One region of the Erwinia sp. V71 genome, then DNA from elsewhere that is predicted to be linked to it. Evidence: predicted binding sites of a transcription regulator. Region 1 holds the regulator's gene; each other region holds the start of a gene.

Region 1 (4,193 bases):
CGGGAATAAGATGGCTTAACACCCTGAAATCAAGTCATTATTCAAATGAAAACGCGGGGAAACTGAGCCGTAAGGAAATATTTCAGGTGGCGAACCAGCTGTCGTGGCGCCAGTGGCGACGCCAGATCAGCCACAGTGTAAGTCCTCTCAGCATCAGAAAGACCGTCACCGCGAGCCATAAGCCATGATTACCCAGCCAGGGGAGTGTCAGCAAAGTCAGTGCATACCCCAGCGCCGCACCCGCCATGCCGTTGCGCATTTCACTGCCGCGTGTCGCACCAATAAACATGCCATCCAGCAGATAACACCAGACACCCGCCAGCGGCAGAATAACCTGCCATAGCAAATAGCGATCGGCCAGTTCACGCAATTCCGGTAAGGAGGTTAACAATGCCACCAGCCACGGGCCGCAGGCAGCATAGAGCAGAGCAAAAGCGAGCGCGACCAGACCTGCCTGACGACAGGAGGCACGCCACACACGCAGCAACTTACTGCTGTCGCGTGCGCCACAGGCCTCACCAGAATACGCTTCCACTGCATAGGCAAAGCCATCCAGCGCATAGGCGGTAAAGGTCAGAAACATCAGCAAAACGGCGTTAACCGCCACGACATCACTGCCGAGTCGGGCACCAAACACCGTCAGAGAAGCGAAGCAGAGCTGCACCATCAGCGAACGCAGCATAATGTCGCGGTTCAGCCTGAGCAAACGACGAAAGTCACCGCGCCAGCTATTGCGCAGCAGCGGCAGCGAGATACCGCGTAATTTCAGCACCCGCCACACCATTATCAGGCCAATCAGCAGCGTGACATATTCCGCCAGCGCCGTTGCCGCCGCAGCCCCCTGCACGCCCCAGTGCAGCCCCATCACAAACCACAAATCGAGCAGAATATTGACCAGGTTGCCGACGACCAGCAGGATCACGGGCGCACGTGCATACTGCACGCCCAGCAGCCAGCCAAGGATCACCAGATTCGCCAGCATCGCTGGCGCACTCAGCCAGCGAACCGACATAAACAGATGTGCCTGGTGTAATACCTCAGGGTTGCCCCCAACCACGGAGAGCGCCAGATCGCTGAGTGGTGCTTTCAGCAGGACAAACAGACCGCCCGCCGCCAGCGCCATGCAGAGCGGCTGAATCAGGGCTCGCGCCAGCGCCGCTTTATCGCCCGCGCCAAACGCCTGCGCGGTTAAGCCGGTGGTGCTCATACGCAGAAACAGCAGCAGCATAAACAGAAAACTGGTTGCAGTGCTGCCAATTGCCACTCCGCCGAGGTAGACCGGACTGTCGAGATGGCCAATGACCGCCGTATCCACCAGACCCAGCAGTGGCACGGTAATATTGGAGAGGATCATCGGCAACGCCAGGCGCCAGAGATTTTTATCAGTAACGGTAAAGAATCGCACAGGCTTCCACAGCGTCATCAGAATGTTTACCAGACTGAGGGTTAACGCGAATCGACCTTACGCGCACGACGGTAAAACCAGGTGCGCGCAGGCGTCGGGGAGGTAAAGATTACAGCCAGTTGCCGTTGCGGATCACACCCACGGCCAGACCTTCAATCGTCAGAGATTGCTGACGCAGGTCGACAACAATGGGCGCAAACTCACTATTTTCAGCCAGAAGATGCACCACATTGCCCTGCTTTTTCAGGCGTTTGACGGTCACTTCGTCATCAATGCGCGCCACGACGACCTGGCCATTACGCACATCCTGCGTTTTGTGTACCGCCAGCAAATCGCCATCCATAATGCCGATATCTTTCATCGACATACCGCTGACACGCAGCAGGAAATCAGCATTCGGTTTGAACAGACCAGCATCCACCTGGAAATGGCCTTCGATATGTTCCTGCGCCAGCAGCGGCTCACCGGCGGCAACGCGGCCAATCAGCGGCAGGCCAGTCTCTTCTTCCTGCATCAGGCGGATACCGCGTGAAGCGCCGGAAACAATCTCAATCACGCCTTTACGTGCCAGCGCTTTCAGGTGTTCTTCAGCCGCATTCGGGGAACGGAAACCTAATTGCGAAGCAATTTCGGCGCGTGTCGGTGGCATACCCGTCTGATTAATATGATCACGAATCAGATCGTATACCTGCTGCTGCCTTGCCGTTAATGCTTTCATTCCGCCCCCTGGTTGTTTATACAGTCGCTGTGAGTATATACAGGTATTTGCAGGCTGGGAACCCAAATTTAGCGAAAAAGCCTCAGTTTGCGGCACGCCTCGCGGAAAAACGGCTTACGGCCACAGCAACATCAGCCAGACAAACAGCGCCAGCAGAATGCTCAGTAACACCGAAGCCGACCCCATATCCTTGGCGCGCCCGGCCAGGGGATGATGCTCGCTGCCGATGCGATCCACCACCGCTTCCAGCGCGCTGTTCAGCACTTCAACGATAACCACCAGCACCACTGAACCAATCAGCAGCACCCGCGTCACCGCGTCAACATCCAGCCAGCAGGCAATGGCCGTCGCGATAACCGCCGCCACCAGCTCCTGGCGAAATGCAGCTTCATGTCGCCATGCGGCGCACAATCCCTGCCATGAATAACCCGCTGCTTTAATGATTCTTGTCAGTCCGGTGACATTATTTGCCATAATGAGGGAACCCTTTCAGATGTTTAACGTCAACGTCTGGGTGGCGCACAAAATGCAACACAACAGATCTTGCGTGCGCTTTCTGGTATGCTTGCCGCGCTTTGCTAACAAGAGGCTTCATATTGTCTATGTCAGGTTGGCGTAATTTTTACTATAAGTTACTGAACTTACCACTCTCACTTTTGGTGAAGAGTAAAGCTATTCCGGCCGATCCGGTAGCCGAACAGGGGCTGGATAGCTCGCGCCCCATTATGTATGTATTACCTTATGATTCAAAGGTGGATCTGCTGGTCCTGCGTGCGCAGTGTCTAAAACATGACCTGCCCGACCCGCTGGAGCCGCTGGAAATCGATGGCACGGTGTTGCCGCGCTATGTGTTTATCCACGATGGCCCGCGCGTGTTCCCTTATTTCGTGCCTAATCTGGAGTCGGTGAAGCTGTTTCACGACTATCTGGACCTGCACCGCAGCAATCCTGATCTGGATGTGCAGATGGTGCCGGTTTCCGTGATGTTTGGCCGTGCGCCGGGGCGTGAAGTACAGGGCGAACAGACGCCGCATCTGCGGGTGCTGAACGGTATTGAGAAATTCTTTGCCGTGCTGTGGTTAGGGCGAGACAACTTTGTCCGCTTCTCGCCGACAGTGTCGCTGCGCCGTATGGCGACCGAACACGGTACAGACAAAACCATCGCGCAGAAACTGGCGCGCGTGGCGCGTATTCACTTCTCCCGTCAGCGCCTGGCTGCCGTCGGTCCACGCCTGCCTGCTCGTCAGGAGCTGTTCTCACGTCTGCTGCAATCGAAGGCTATCGCGAAAGCGATAGAGGATGAAGCGCGTACGCGCAAAATCTCTCAGGATAAGGCGCAGCAAAATGCCATCGAAATGATGGAAGAGATTGCCGCTGATTTCTCTTATGAGGCAATCCGCCTGACCGACCGCGTGATGGGCTGGACCTGGAGCAAGCTGTATCAGGGCATTAATGTCAGCGGCGGCGAGCGCGTACGCCAGCTGGCGCAGGATGGCCACGAAATCGTCTATGTGCCCTGCCACCGCAGCCACATGGACTATCTGCTGCTCTCCTACGTGCTGTATCACCAGGGGCTGGTGCCGCCGCATATCGCCGCAGGCATTAACCTCAACTTCTGGCCAGCCGGCCCGATTTTCCGCCGCCTTGGTGCGTTCTTTATTCGCCGTACCTTTAAAGGCAATAAACTCTATGCCACGGTGTTCCGCGAATACCTCGGTGAGCTGTTTAGCCGCGGCTACTCCGTGGAATACTTTGTGGAAGGTGGCCGTTCGCGTACCGGGCGTCTGCTGGAGCCGAAAACCGGCACCCTGTCGATGACCATTCAGGCCATGCTGCGCGGCGGTAATCGCCCTATTACGCTGGTGCCGATCTATATCGGCTACGAACACGTGATGGAGGTGGGGACGTATGCCAAAGAGCTGCGCGGCGCCACCAAAGAGAAGGAAAGCTTTACCCAGATGGTGCGCGGGCTGCGTAAGCTACGCAACCTCGGTCAGGGCTATGTTAACTTCGGTGAACCGCTGCCGCTGGTGAACTATCTGAACAAGCATGTGCCTGAGTGGCGTGAGT
Region 2 (4,193 bases), on a different contig from region 1:
CGATTCAGCCGTATATTGACGGCGAGTGGGTCAAGGCGCGCGGCACGACGCTGGGTGCCGACAACGGTATTGGTATGGCGTCCGCGCTGGCAGTGCTGGCCGATGACAGTCTGCAACACGGTCCGCTGGAAGTACTGCTGACCATGACTGAAGAATCCGGTATGGACGGCGCCTTCGGCCTGCAACCGGGCTGGCTGCAGGCCGACATTCTGATCAACACCGACTCCGAAGAGGAAGGTGAGATCTATATGGGTTGTGCCGGTGGTATCGACTTTATTACTACCCTGCCAGTCGAACGTGAAGCGCTGCCTGCGGGTTACACCACGCTGAAGCTGACAGTGAAAGGTCTGAAAGGCGGCCACTCCGGTTGTGATATCCATGTCGGCCTGGGCAATGCCAACAAGCTGCTGGCGCGTTTCCTCGCGGCACAGGCGAAGGCGCTGGATATTCGTCTGGTGGATTTTACTGGCGGTACGCTGCGTAACGCTATCCCGCGTGAAGCTTTCGCCACTCTGGCGCTGGCAGCCGATAAAGTGGATGCGCTGAAAGCGGCCGCAGCCGGTTATCTGGCAACGCTGCAGAACGAGCTGAGCGTCAAAGAGAAGAACGTGAATGTGCTGGTGGAGCCGCTGGCGAGTGAAAGCCAGGCGCTGACCGCGAACAGCCGTGACCGTTTCCTCGCACTGCTGAACAGCACACCAAACGGTGTTATCCGCAATTCCGATGTAATGAAAGGCGTGGTGGAAACCTCGCTAAACGTCGGTGTGGTGTCCATCAATGCGCAGGAAGCAGAAATCATCTGCCTGATCCGTTCACTGATCGACAGCGGCAAAGATTACGTGGTGGAAATGCTGACCTCACTCGGCGAACTGGCCGGTGCGAAAACCGCACCAAAAGGCGGTTATCCGGGCTGGCAGCCAGACGCCAGCTCGCCAGTGATGGCGCTGGTGCGCGAAACCTACGAAAAGTTGTTTAACCGTACGCCAAATATCCAGGTGATCCACGCTGGTCTGGAGTGTGGCCTGTTTAAGAAACCGTATCCGGATATGGATATGGTCTCTATCGGCCCAACCATTACCGGTCCACACTCTCCGGATGAGCAGGTGCATATTGAGAGCGTTGGCCTGTACTGGAAACTGCTGACCGAACTGCTGCGTGTGATTCCGGCGAAGTAACCGGTTTTCGTCCGGTGCACTGCTCAGAGGGGCCGCTTTTGGTACGGTGACCTGCTCAGGGGCATCGCTTTCAGCCCGGAGCAGTGCGCAGGGAACCCGGTCAGCTCCGGAAAGTCGCAAGATCTGTCATCCATGACAGCTCGGCCCGCGCCGTCCCTGGCGCGGGACGCTTTCCTTCTCTGACCGGGCACCCTGCGCATTAAAATTTATGTGTTGCTTCCAGATTCCGCACACATCCAGCGTTGAGTAAACAGGTTGCCACCCGAACTGCCGTAGTTTGAGTAAGCCAGCAGTCAACAATGGATTCAGTCACTACCAGCCCAGTACCAGTTGCCGCTCCAGTTGCGGATGCAGCAGGCTGACATGCAATCCCACCAGCCGCACCCCGCGTTCGCCGCGCCGCTCATCCCAGGTTTTCTTTGCCAGTTCGATTAAATCGTCTTTATTCAGCACCGGCCAGACATGCTCCTGCGTCGTCAGCTGGAAATCATTGAACTTCAGTTTTACACCCTGACGGGCAATCTGCCGGTCCGGCTTAATCGCCGTTAAGCGCCGTTCCAGCTCGTCGTACAGCCAGTCGAGGATTTTCAGGCACTCCTCCCAGCTATGGATATCTTCCGACAACGTGCGTTCCACACCGAGGGACTTGCGTTCGCGTTCCGTAATCACGTCACGGTTATCAATACCGTGGCTGCGTTCCCACAGCACACGACCAAATTTGCCAAAGCGTTTTAGCAACATCGCCAGGTCGCTGTTTTGCACATCCGCGCAGGTCAGCAATCCCATCTCCTCCAGCTTTTTGCCGGTCACCTTACCCACACCGGGAATTTTCACCAGCGGCAGCGTCAGCAAAAAATCAGGCATCTGTTCAGGGGTAATCACAAACTGGCCGTTGGGTTTATTCAGATCGGAAGCAATCTTGGCGAGAAACTTAATCGGTGCGATACCGGCGGAGGCTGTCAGTTGCAGTTCATCGGCAATGCACTGACGGATTTCACGCGCCATTAAGGTCGCAGATCCCTGGCAATGCGGGCTGTCGGTGACATCCAGATAGGCTTCATCCAGCGACAACGGCTCCACCAGCGTGGTATAACGCGAGAAAATTTCACGAATATGCGCCGACGCGGCCTTGTAGGCATCGAAACGTCCCGGGATGACTTTCAGCTGCGGGCAGAGTTTCAGCGCCATCGCGGTCGACATCGCGCTGCGCACGCCATATTTGCGCGCCGGATAATTAGCCGTGCTAATCACACCACGCTGTTTCTGGCTGCCACCAATGGCAATGGGAATATCGCGTAAACGGGGATCATCGCGCATTTCGACGGCGGCAAAGAAGCAGTCCATATCGACATGAATGATTTTACGCATAGACCCTCCGATTTACTGGATAAGCACACAGTTAAATTACAAAATGATCAGCAATAATCGTTACGCGCATCTTGATAAAAAAATCAACAATGCTAATGTTCAGCTGCGATAGCGGAATTTTCCGATAATGCAAGCAGACGACGTGAACGCCATCGCAAGGTTGATACGTCAGAAAAATAACACCCTCTATATCAAGGGAAGCAGAATGGGCAAAATCGCACTGTTGTTTGCGATGATTTTTATGCCTGCCGTTTGTCTGGCTAGTGTCACTGAACCTGTTCAGCCACTGGCGCCGGTAAGCAAAGAATTAAAGAAACAATTACTGGGTACACCGCTCTATATCCAGATCTTCAAAGAAGAACGTACACTTGAGCTGTATGGCAAAATCGGCAACGAATATCGTCTGCTGGACAGCTATCGCATCTGTAATTTCTCCGGCGGCCTGGGGCCGAAAAAACGTCAGGGTGATTTCAAAAGCCCGGAAGGTTTTTACACCATCAGCCAGCGCCAGTTAAAACCCGACAGCCGTTTCTACCGCGCGATCAATATCGGTTTCCCGAATGAATATGATCGTCAGCAGGGCTACGACGGTAAGTATCTGATGATTCATGGTGACTGCGTATCGATTGGCTGCTATGCCATGACCAACGCGTATATGGATGAGATTTTTACTTACGTGAATGCGGCGCTGCGCAATGGTCAGTCAGAAATTAATCTGAACATCTATCCGTTCCGTATGACGGAGAGCAATATGCAGCGCCACCGTAACTCTTACTACCTGAGTTTCTGGAAGCAGCTGCAGCCGGGCTATCAGTGGTTTGTCGATCATCGCCAGCCACCGGCTGTCAGCGTCAATAATGGCCAGTATGTGATGAACAGCAATCCGCTGCCCGGCACCCCACCTGCGGCGCAGAGCGGATCATTTCTCGCGCTCACCCAGACAAAATAGTGCCCACTCGCCTGGAGCAATCTTGTTCCAGGTTTCATTGCCGGTGAGCGGCTGAGTGGCAATCACCGTGACCACGTCGTTTGGCGTGGTCTGCTGCTGAAAATCAATCTCCACATCCTGATCAAGCAGTTTGGCTGTGCCAAACGGTGCACGACGCGTGATCCAGAACAGATTGGTGGAGCAGAACGCCATCAGATAACGCCCGTCCGACAGCAGCATATTAAACACACCTTTCTCGCGCAGCTGCGCCGCCAGTTCAGCGATATAGCGGAACACCGCAGGCCAGTTGCCGGGCGTGCGCGGATAACGGGTGCTCAGCTGATGCAGCAGCCAGCAGAAGGCCTGTTCACTGTCGGTCTCCCCCACCGGACGAAACTGCCCGGTTTCCAGCTGGCGGTAACCTTTCAGCTGTCCGTTATGCGCATAGGTCCAGTTGCGTCCCCACAGTTCGCGGGTAAACGGATGGGTATTTTCCAGTGATACTTCACCGCGGTTCGCCTGGCGGATATGCGCCACCACCGAGTGGGATTTGATCGGGTAGTCCTGCACCAGACGCGCAATCGGCGAGTTAAAACTCGGCTGCGGATCTTTAAACGTGCGGCAACCTTTCCCTTCGTAGAAGGTAATCCCCCAGCCATCCTTATGCGGACCGGTGCCGCCGCCACGCTGTACCAGGCCGGTAAAGCTAAAGCAGATGTCCG
Region 3 (4,193 bases), on a different contig from region 1:
GTGCAGGCCGATGGACGGCTCATCCAGCACATACATCACGCCTACCAGGCCAGCACCGATCTGGCTGGCCAGACGAATACGCTGCGCTTCACCACCGGACAGCGTTTCCGCTGAACGTGACATCGACAGGTAGTTCAGGCCGACATTCACCAGGAACTTCAGGCGGTCGCCAATCTCTTTCAGCACTTTTTCGGCGATTTTCGCCCGCTGGCCGCTAAGTTTCATATTCTGGAAGAACGCCATTGCGTGACCAATGCTCATCTCGGAGATGGTTGGCAGGGTGGTGTTTTCCACAAACACATGACGTGCTTCGCGGCGCAGACGCGTACCTTCACAGCTGGTGCAGGCGCGATTGCTGATAAATTTCGCCAGATCCTCGCGTACCGCGGCGGATTCAGTCTCTTTATAGCGGCGCTCCATATTATGCAGCACGCCTTCAAACGGATGGCGACGCACCGAAGTATCACCGCGATCGTTGATGTATTTGAATTCGATATTCTCTTTGCCGGAACCGTACAGAATCACTTTACGGGCAGACTCATCCAGCGAATTAAACGGTGCTTCGATATCGAAGTCGAGATGCTCCGCCAGCGAACGCAGCATCTGGAAATAGTAGAAGTTGCGGCGATCCCAGCCACGGATGGCACCGCCTGCCAGCGACAGTTCCGGATTCTGCACCACGCGGTCCGGGTCGAAATATTGCTGCACGCCGAGGCCGTCACAGGTCGGGCAGGCACCCGCCGGGTTGTTAAACGAGAACAGGCGCGGTTCCAGCTCACTCATGCTGTAACCACAAATCGGGCAGGCAAAGTTGGCGGAGAACAGCAGCTCTTCGGCGCTGGTGTCATCCATATCAGCGACAATCGCCGTACCGCCGGAGAGTTCCAGTGCAGTTTCGAACGATTCCGCCAGGCGTTGCGCCAGGTCTTCACGTACCTTAAAGCGGTCGATCACCACCTCAATGGTGTGTTTCTTTTGCAGTTCCAGCTTCGGCGGATCGGAGAGGTCGCACACTTCACCATCGATACGCGCACGGATATAGCCCTGCGACGCCAGGTTTTCCAGTGTCTTGGTGTGCTCGCCTTTACGCTCTTTCACCACCGGCGCCAGCAGCATCAGACGCGTGCCTTCCGGCTGCGCCAGCACGTTATCCACCATCTGGCTGACGGTTTGCGCTGCCAGCGGCACATCGTGATCCGGGCAGCGCGGCTCGCCGACGCGGGCGAACAGCAGACGCAGATAATCGTGGATTTCGGTGATAGTGCCCACGGTGGAGCGTGGGTTATGCGAGGTGGACTTCTGTTCGATGGAAATCGCGGGCGACAGGCCCTCGATATGATCGACATCCGGCTTCTCCATCAGGGAGAGAAACTGGCGCGCATAAGCGGAGAGCGACTCCACATAGCGGCGCTGCCCCTCGGCATACAGCGTATCGAACGCCAGCGAGGATTTACCGGAACCTGACAGGCCGGTGACAACAATCAGTTTGTCGCGAGGGATGGTCAGGTTGATGTTTTTCAAATTGTGGGTGCGGGCACCCCGGACTTCAATCTTATCCATGCACACATTTCCCGGATTAAGGCAGACCTCACCATGCCTTCCCGAACGGCTAGGAGCGGCACAGCCAGAACTAAACGCGTAATTATGACACAAAAAAACCTGAATGGATATCCAGTATTCAGCTGCAACGTTGCAACGCGATGACACTTTTTTCGAGGGCGATCCGAAAGTAGGCACTGACCGGATGCCATGTTACTATTGAGTTTTTAGAATTTAATGAATACTCATCGGAGACACCAACATGGCCAGCAGAGGCGTTAACAAAGTGATTCTTGTCGGAAATCTGGGTCAGGATCCGGAAGTCCGTTATATGCCGAATGGTGGGGCAGTTGCCAACATTACGCTGGCGACGTCCGAGAGCTGGCGCGACAAGCAGACCGGCGAAACCAAAGAGAAAACCGAGTGGCACCGCGTTGTGCTGTTCGGCAAGCTGGCTGAAGTGGCGGGTGAATACCTGCGTAAAGGTTCTCAGGTGTATATCGAAGGTGCACTGCAGACGCGTAAATGGACTGATCAGGCTGGCGTAGAAAAATACACCACTGAGGTTGTGGTCAACGTCGGCGGCACCATGCAGATGCTGGGCGGTCGTGCGCAGGGCGGCGGCGCACCAGCGGGTGGTCAGGGCAACAACAACGGTTGGGGCCAGCCACAGCAGCCACAGGGCGGCAACCAGTTCAGCGGCGGCGGTGCGCCAGCGCGTCCACAGCAGAACAGCGCGCCAGTCAGCAATGAACCTCCAATGGACTTTGATGACGATATCCCGTTCTAAGGTTTCCCTTAGCGTCTGTCGCCAGTTAATGTCAAAAAAACCCCGATTTATCGGGGTTTTTTTATATGCGCTTTTACCAGTTTTCCAGCACGCGTTGCCGCACCTCTTCCGGATAGCCCTGCCCGAAAGACGCATGCAGATGGCGTTTGCTTTGCAGCGTGTCGAACACCACTTTCGCGCCTTTACCCGCGACATACTCCTCTTCGTTATAGCATTGCGGCAGACGGATGACGCGCTGATCTTCAAACACCACACGACGCCCAACCGGGTGTACGCGGGTTGACAGTGCCCAGACCACTTCACGCAGATTCGTTGGGTCAAAATCATCATCCACAACATACACTTTCGGGATAAACACCATCGCATCCGTGTCAAACAGCACTTCACCAATACGTTTTGCCAGCTGTTCACTGCTCATTTCTGGCAACTGCTCACGCCAGTTTTGCGGCATCACCACCAGTAACCAGTGCACGGTGGAGTCTTCCGGAATCCAGGTGGTTTTCACCGGCAGTCCGGCCTGACGCAGATACGTCAGCGCATCTGCCGCCAGACCCATCGCCCACAGTGTATGGGATTCATCCGTCGGACGCCCGGTCACGGACATTGGCCAGATCGGGTTATCGCGGTGGGTGATGGTTTCGACATGGAAGGTGGGCTGCGCCGATGATCCTTCACCCAGATAACCACCGTATTCGCCGTACGGCCCTTCCTGGCAATCGCGGGTGATCGAGACATGACCTTCAATCACAATCTCGGCCGTGGCCGGCACATCCAGATCGATGCTCACGGCTTTCACTACTGGCACCGGTTCTCCTGCCAGCGTGCCGATATAATCGGCTTCATCAGCCTGTGCCGGGATTGGAATACCCGAAACACAGGAAATGGCGGGAGCCGGACCCTGCACCAGCGCATAAGGCATCGGTTCGCCGCGAGCCACCCATTGTGTCCAGATTTGGCCGATATGCTGGCTTGGCACAATCAACCCCACCATGCGCTTGCCATCGACCTTCATCACCCGTGCAATGGACCAGTTAACCCATTGGCCGTCCGGTGTTTTCACAATCAGTGTACCCCAGGTGTTAGCATAACGACCGCCATCAGTATCGTGTGCAAAGGGGATCGGGAAACGGTCCAGGCTGGCATCATCACCCTGCAGAATGTTTTGCTGGCAAACGGCATCTGCGGAACTGACACGTACCGGAGGAATACCGGGTTTCAGACGCGCGGCAGACAGTGCTTCCACAATGTCCGGGCCGCTGGAAGCAGGTGCTAAACCGAGCGACATCGCCACGCGCGCATAGGGCATCTCCGGGCGTGAACAAAGCGCGGCTGGCGCGCCGAACAGGCGAAAACCCGGCGCCACGCCAGCGACGTTATGAAACAGCGGGGCAGGAGACTGGATTTCGTAACTGCGGCGGGTGATGGCACTGGGTTCAAAATCGCCATCGACTTCGCGATGAACGTGCATGATGTCACCCATCTCGTCGAGGGCTGCAATATAACTTCTTAAATCAGGATAATATTTCATCAGGCTCTCCTTAAGCCGTGAGTGACGATGAGCGTGGCCCGCTCCAGCGTCGGGTTAAATCGTTATCCAGGCCGAACTGGTCGAGAATGCGTGAGACGGTATGGTTGATGATGTCGTCAGTAGTGGCGGGATGGTTGTAGAAGGCAGGCATCGGCGGCAGCATCAGTGCGCCGGCACGCGTCAGAGCCAGCATATTTTCCAGGTGAATGGCGTTAAGCGGCGATTCACGTGGAACCAGCACCAGTTTGCGCTGCTCTTTGAGCGTGACATCGGCCGCGCGGTTTATCAGGCCATCGCCATAGCCGCAGCGAATGGCGGCCAGCGTTTTCATGCTGC
Region 4 (4,193 bases), on a different contig from region 1:
TCTCTGAGCAGCACAGCTATGCCGACTGGGTGGTAACGGAACAGTTGCCGGTGATTCTGGTGGTGGGGATGCGTCTCGGCTGTATCAACCATGCGCTGCTGACCGCGCAGGCGATTTCCGCCGCAGGGCTGCCTTTTGCGGGCTGGATTGCCAGCGATATACAACCGCCGGGCAGACGTCATCAGGAGTACCTGACAATCCTGCAACGGCTGCTGGAGGCGCCATTCCTCGGCGAAATTCCGTATCTTACCGACAGCGCGTCATTTGACCAGCTGGGCGGTTATCTGCGTCTGCCTGAGTAACCTGGTGCGCGGGACGATGTTCTCCGTCCCGCGCGTTCAGGGCACCGCCAGCCACATATTCACCATGCTGTCATCCAGCTGCGCCACTTTGCCCTGCGCCACATTGCGCCCGCAATGCAGCAGCAGGAAGTAATCCGCTACCCGACGAATAAACGACAGACGCTGCTCCAGCAGCAGAATCGTCAGGCCGAAATCGTGGTTCAGGCGGTGAATCAGATTACCCATCTCCTCTTCCAGCCATGGTGACATGCCCTCAATCGGCTCATCAAGGATCAGCAGCTTGGGTTGCAGCACCAGTGCGCGCGCCAGCGCCAGCTGTTGCTGCTGGTGGGAGGGCAGTTCGCCGCTGCGCTGGTGGCGTGAGGACCACAGTACCGGAAACAGATCATAAACCATCTGCGGGATGGCACGGTGGCGGTCATCCTGCCCCGCCAGCAGAGCGATCAGCAGGTTATCTTCGACACTCAGCTGCGAGAAGATTTGCCGCCCCTGCGGGACATAACCGATCCCCATACGTACCCGGGTTTCCATCGGCTGCAGCAGCAGGTTTTGCGGCGGCGAGCCCGCTTCCTGCCAGGTCATGCTGCCGCTGTTAACCGGTACATTGCCCATAATGCAATTGACCAGTGTGGTTTTGCCCATGCCAGGGCGACCCAGCACGCCGGTGCAGGTGCCCGGCGGCAGATCGAGGTCAACGTCCCATAAAATATGGTTCTGACCATAAAACTGATTTACTGCCCGTAAACTTAACATCTGACACTCTCCTTCCAGACAATATTGCGATGGTGCCGTCGTCCCTGGCCTGTAACGAACCGTCATAAAATGGCGTACAACGTTTGGCCTCCGCTGCGTACTTATTGTTCTGGTCTGCCGAAAGCGCGAGGTGGTACTGAGGTGTTGCAATTAACAGGCCAGAAATGGTGCAGCGGTGGTTTTTTTACGCGAAGGGTCGATGTAACACGCTATCAATGATGAGAGACGCTAAACAATTGCGTAGGGGAAACAGAGTGGCTGCACTGTTGCAGTGCCTGACCTGCCTGTAGGGTGGTGCAAAGTGTCGCTGACGTGACATTTTCGCACCAGCAGTAATCACACAAGGTAATGGTAAAAGGTACTGGAATCTCAGACAAAGTTGTGCATCTCTTACTTCTGCTGGCGCTAAGCAAAGCTGAAAAAAAGCGAAAAAAAAATATTTTGCCCCGTTAAGAAGGGGCAAGGGATATTTATACACAGCTGATGTTTCGGGCGCTGTCATCAGTTATCCACTATTCCTGTGGATAACCATGTGCATTAGATTCTGAAAACCTGCTACAGACGAGAGCGGACGCGGCTTGCGCTCTAACTGGTGCGAATCCAGCCCCTGGAAACAACTGATATCAAATCAACATGTTATCGAAAAGCAAGCCTGAGGCTTTTCCGGCTTTTTTTAGATGACGGTTTCGCGACAGTGTGCTTGACAAATGTTAAAGAACCAACCCTTCTGGGGATAACCTTGCGCAACGCGTGACAGGCATTTGCCCAATAATGGCGAGTAAAAGTTCCGCTTTGCTTTCTGGCGAAGCATTAGGCAAAATGGCTGTAATTATATCCAGTCTTTTGTGCTGGAAAAATTAGCCAGGGCGAGTAGAATTACACTCCGGTTCGCGCGATCTTCTTCTTCAGGTAGTCCGTCAATGAGCAAAGTATTTAAACTTAACTCCGCATTTAAACCGTCCGGCGATCAGCCAGAGGCGATTCGCCGTCTGGAAGAGGGGCTGGAAGATGGTCTTGCCCATCAGACACTGCTTGGGGTCACTGGATCGGGCAAAACCTTTACCATCGCCAACGTGATTGCCAATCTGAACCGGCCAACCATGGTGCTGGCGCCAAACAAGACGCTGGCCGCCCAGTTGTACGGCGAAATGAAAGAGTTTTTCCCCGACAATGCGGTGGAGTATTTCGTCTCTTACTACGACTACTACCAGCCGGAAGCCTATGTGCCGAGTTCCGACACCTTTATCGAAAAGGACGCCTCGGTTAACGAACATATTGAACAGATGCGTCTGTCGGCCACCAAAGCGCTGCTGGAACGGCGCGATGTAGTGGTGGTCGCCTCAGTTTCAGCAATCTACGGTCTGGGCGATCCGGATCTTTACCTGAAAATGATGCTGCACCTGACGCGCGGCATGATTATCGATCAGCGCGCCATTTTGCGTCGTCTGGCGGAACTGCAATATACCCGCAATGACCAGGCGTTCCAGCGTGGCACCTTCCGCGTGCGCGGTGAAGTGATCGATATCTTCCCGGCGGAATCGGACGAAATCGCGTTGCGTGTTGAGCTGTTCGATGAAGAGGTGGAGCGCCTGTCGCTGTTTGACCCGTTAACGGGTCAGCAGCTGGAAGTGATTCAGCGCTTCACCGTTTATCCGAAAACCCACTATGTGACGCCGCGCGAGCGCATTCTGCAGGCGATGGAAGAGATCAAAGTGGAGCTGGCAGAGCGCCGTCAGGTGCTGCTGGCAAACAATAAGCTGCTGGAAGAGCAGCGCCTGACGCAGCGCACCCAGTTTGATTTAGAAATGATGAACGAACTGGGCTACTGCTCCGGGATTGAAAACTACTCGCGTTACCTCTCCGGGCGCGGGCCGGGCGAGCCGCCACCGACGCTGTTTGACTACCTGCCTGCTGATGGCCTGCTGGTGGTGGACGAATCCCACGTCACCATTCCGCAACTGGGTGGGATGTACCGCGGTGACCGCGCGCGTAAAGAAACGCTGGTGGAGTATGGCTTCCGTCTGCCGTCGGCGCTGGATAACCGCCCGATGAAGTTTGAAGAGTTTGAGTCGCTGGCACCGCAGACGATCTATGTTTCGGCGACGCCGGGCAACTACGAGCTGGAGAAATCCGGCGGCGATATTGTTGATCAGGTGGTGCGTCCGACCGCTCTGCTCGATCCGCTGGTAGAAGTGCGTCCTGTCGCGACGCAGGTGGACGATTTGCTCTCCGAGATCCGCAAGCGTGTGGCTATCAACGAGCGTGTGCTGGTGACCGTGCTGACCAAGCGTATGGCGGAAGATCTCACCGAGTATCTTGACGAGCATGGCGAGCGGGTGCGTTATCTGCACTCGGATATCGATACCGTTGAGCGTGTGGAGATTATCCGCGATCTGCGTCTCGGGGAGTTTGATGTGCTGGTGGGCATCAACCTGCTGCGTGAGGGGCTGGATATGCCGGAAGTGTCGCTGGTGGCGATTCTCGATGCCGATAAAGAGGGCTTCCTGCGTTCCGAACGTTCACTGATCCAGACCATTGGCCGTGCGGCGCGTAACATCAATGGTAAAGCGATTCTGTATGGCGACCGCATAACGCCGTCGATGGCGAAAGCGATTGAAGAGACCGAACGTCGCCGCGAGAAGCAGGCGAAGTACAACGAAGAACACGGCATTGTGCCGCAGGGTCTGAACAAGAAAATCGCCGATATTCTGCAGATTGGTCAGGGGTCGGGTAAAGCGAAAACCAGAGGACGCGGTAAAGCGCCGAAAGTGGTGGAAGAGGCTGACAGCAACTATCTGGCAATGACGCCGCAGGCACTGCAGAAGAAAATCCACGAACTGGAAGCACAGATGCAGCAGCATGCGCAAAACCTGGAGTTCGAAGAGGCGGCTGCGATACGTGACCGGCTGCATGAGGTGCGTGAGCTGTTTATTGCTGCGTCCTGAGTTCAGGCAACAGGTGATGGCTCTGCACGAATAAAGGCAGCGGGCAAACTGTCAGCATCTGACAGCCCCTTCCCCCGTAAAACGGGGAAAGGCTGGGATGAGGGAGCAGACAACGCAGTCCGGTGCGGTGGCTCCCCCTCCCCCACAAGGTGGGGGAGGGGAACAGATCGGCGATGTCGGTAATGCTCAGCTA

What was found. The regulator LexA, encoded in region 1, represses DNA repair genes until DNA is damaged. The targets are predictions, from matches to a motif close to TNCTGTATGTACATACAGNA.
Region 2: the regulator LexA is predicted to act here: its motif matches at 2,557-2,576, upstream of dinB (DNA polymerase IV).
Region 3: the regulator LexA is predicted to act here: its motif matches at 1,658-1,677, upstream of uvrA (excinuclease ABC subunit UvrA).
Region 4: the regulator LexA is predicted to act here: its motif matches at 1,877-1,896, upstream of uvrB (excinuclease ABC subunit UvrB).

The regions. Positions count from the first base shown of each region.
Region 1 is NZ_CBFFRK010000089.1:1,338-5,530, forward strand. Features, by position in the region: gene dinF (MATE family efflux transporter DinF) at 83-1,423, opposite strand; gene lexA (transcriptional repressor LexA) at 1,515-2,123, opposite strand; gene ACSZO1_RS16300 (diacylglycerol kinase) at 2,238-2,597, opposite strand; gene plsB (glycerol-3-phosphate 1-O-acyltransferase PlsB) at 2,726-4,193, shown strand, end outside.
Region 2 is NZ_CBFFRK010000008.1:39,772-43,964, forward strand. Features, by position in the region: gene pepD (beta-Ala-His dipeptidase) at 1-1,175, shown strand, start outside; gene dinB (DNA polymerase IV) at 1,488-2,543, opposite strand; gene dpaA (peptidoglycan meso-diaminopimelic acid protein amidase) at 2,749-3,492, shown strand; gene ACSZO1_RS03205 (class II glutamine amidotransferase) at 3,463-4,193, opposite strand, start outside.
Region 3 is NZ_CBFFRK010000139.1:4,060-8,252, reverse strand. Features, by position in the region: gene uvrA (excinuclease ABC subunit UvrA) at 1-1,560, opposite strand, end outside; gene ssb1 (single-stranded DNA-binding protein SSB1) at 1,802-2,329, shown strand; gene ACSZO1_RS19630 (UbiD family decarboxylase) at 2,403-3,857, opposite strand; gene ACSZO1_RS19625 (non-oxidative hydroxyarylic acid decarboxylases subunit B) at 3,868-4,193, opposite strand, start outside.
Region 4 is NZ_CBFFRK010000001.1:77,569-81,761, reverse strand. Features, by position in the region: gene bioD (dethiobiotin synthase) at 1-302, shown strand, start outside; gene ACSZO1_RS00385 (ATP-binding cassette domain-containing protein) at 339-1,055, opposite strand; gene uvrB (excinuclease ABC subunit UvrB) at 1,976-4,000, shown strand; gene ACSZO1_RS00375 (gluconeogenesis factor YvcK family protein) at 4,187-4,193, opposite strand, start outside.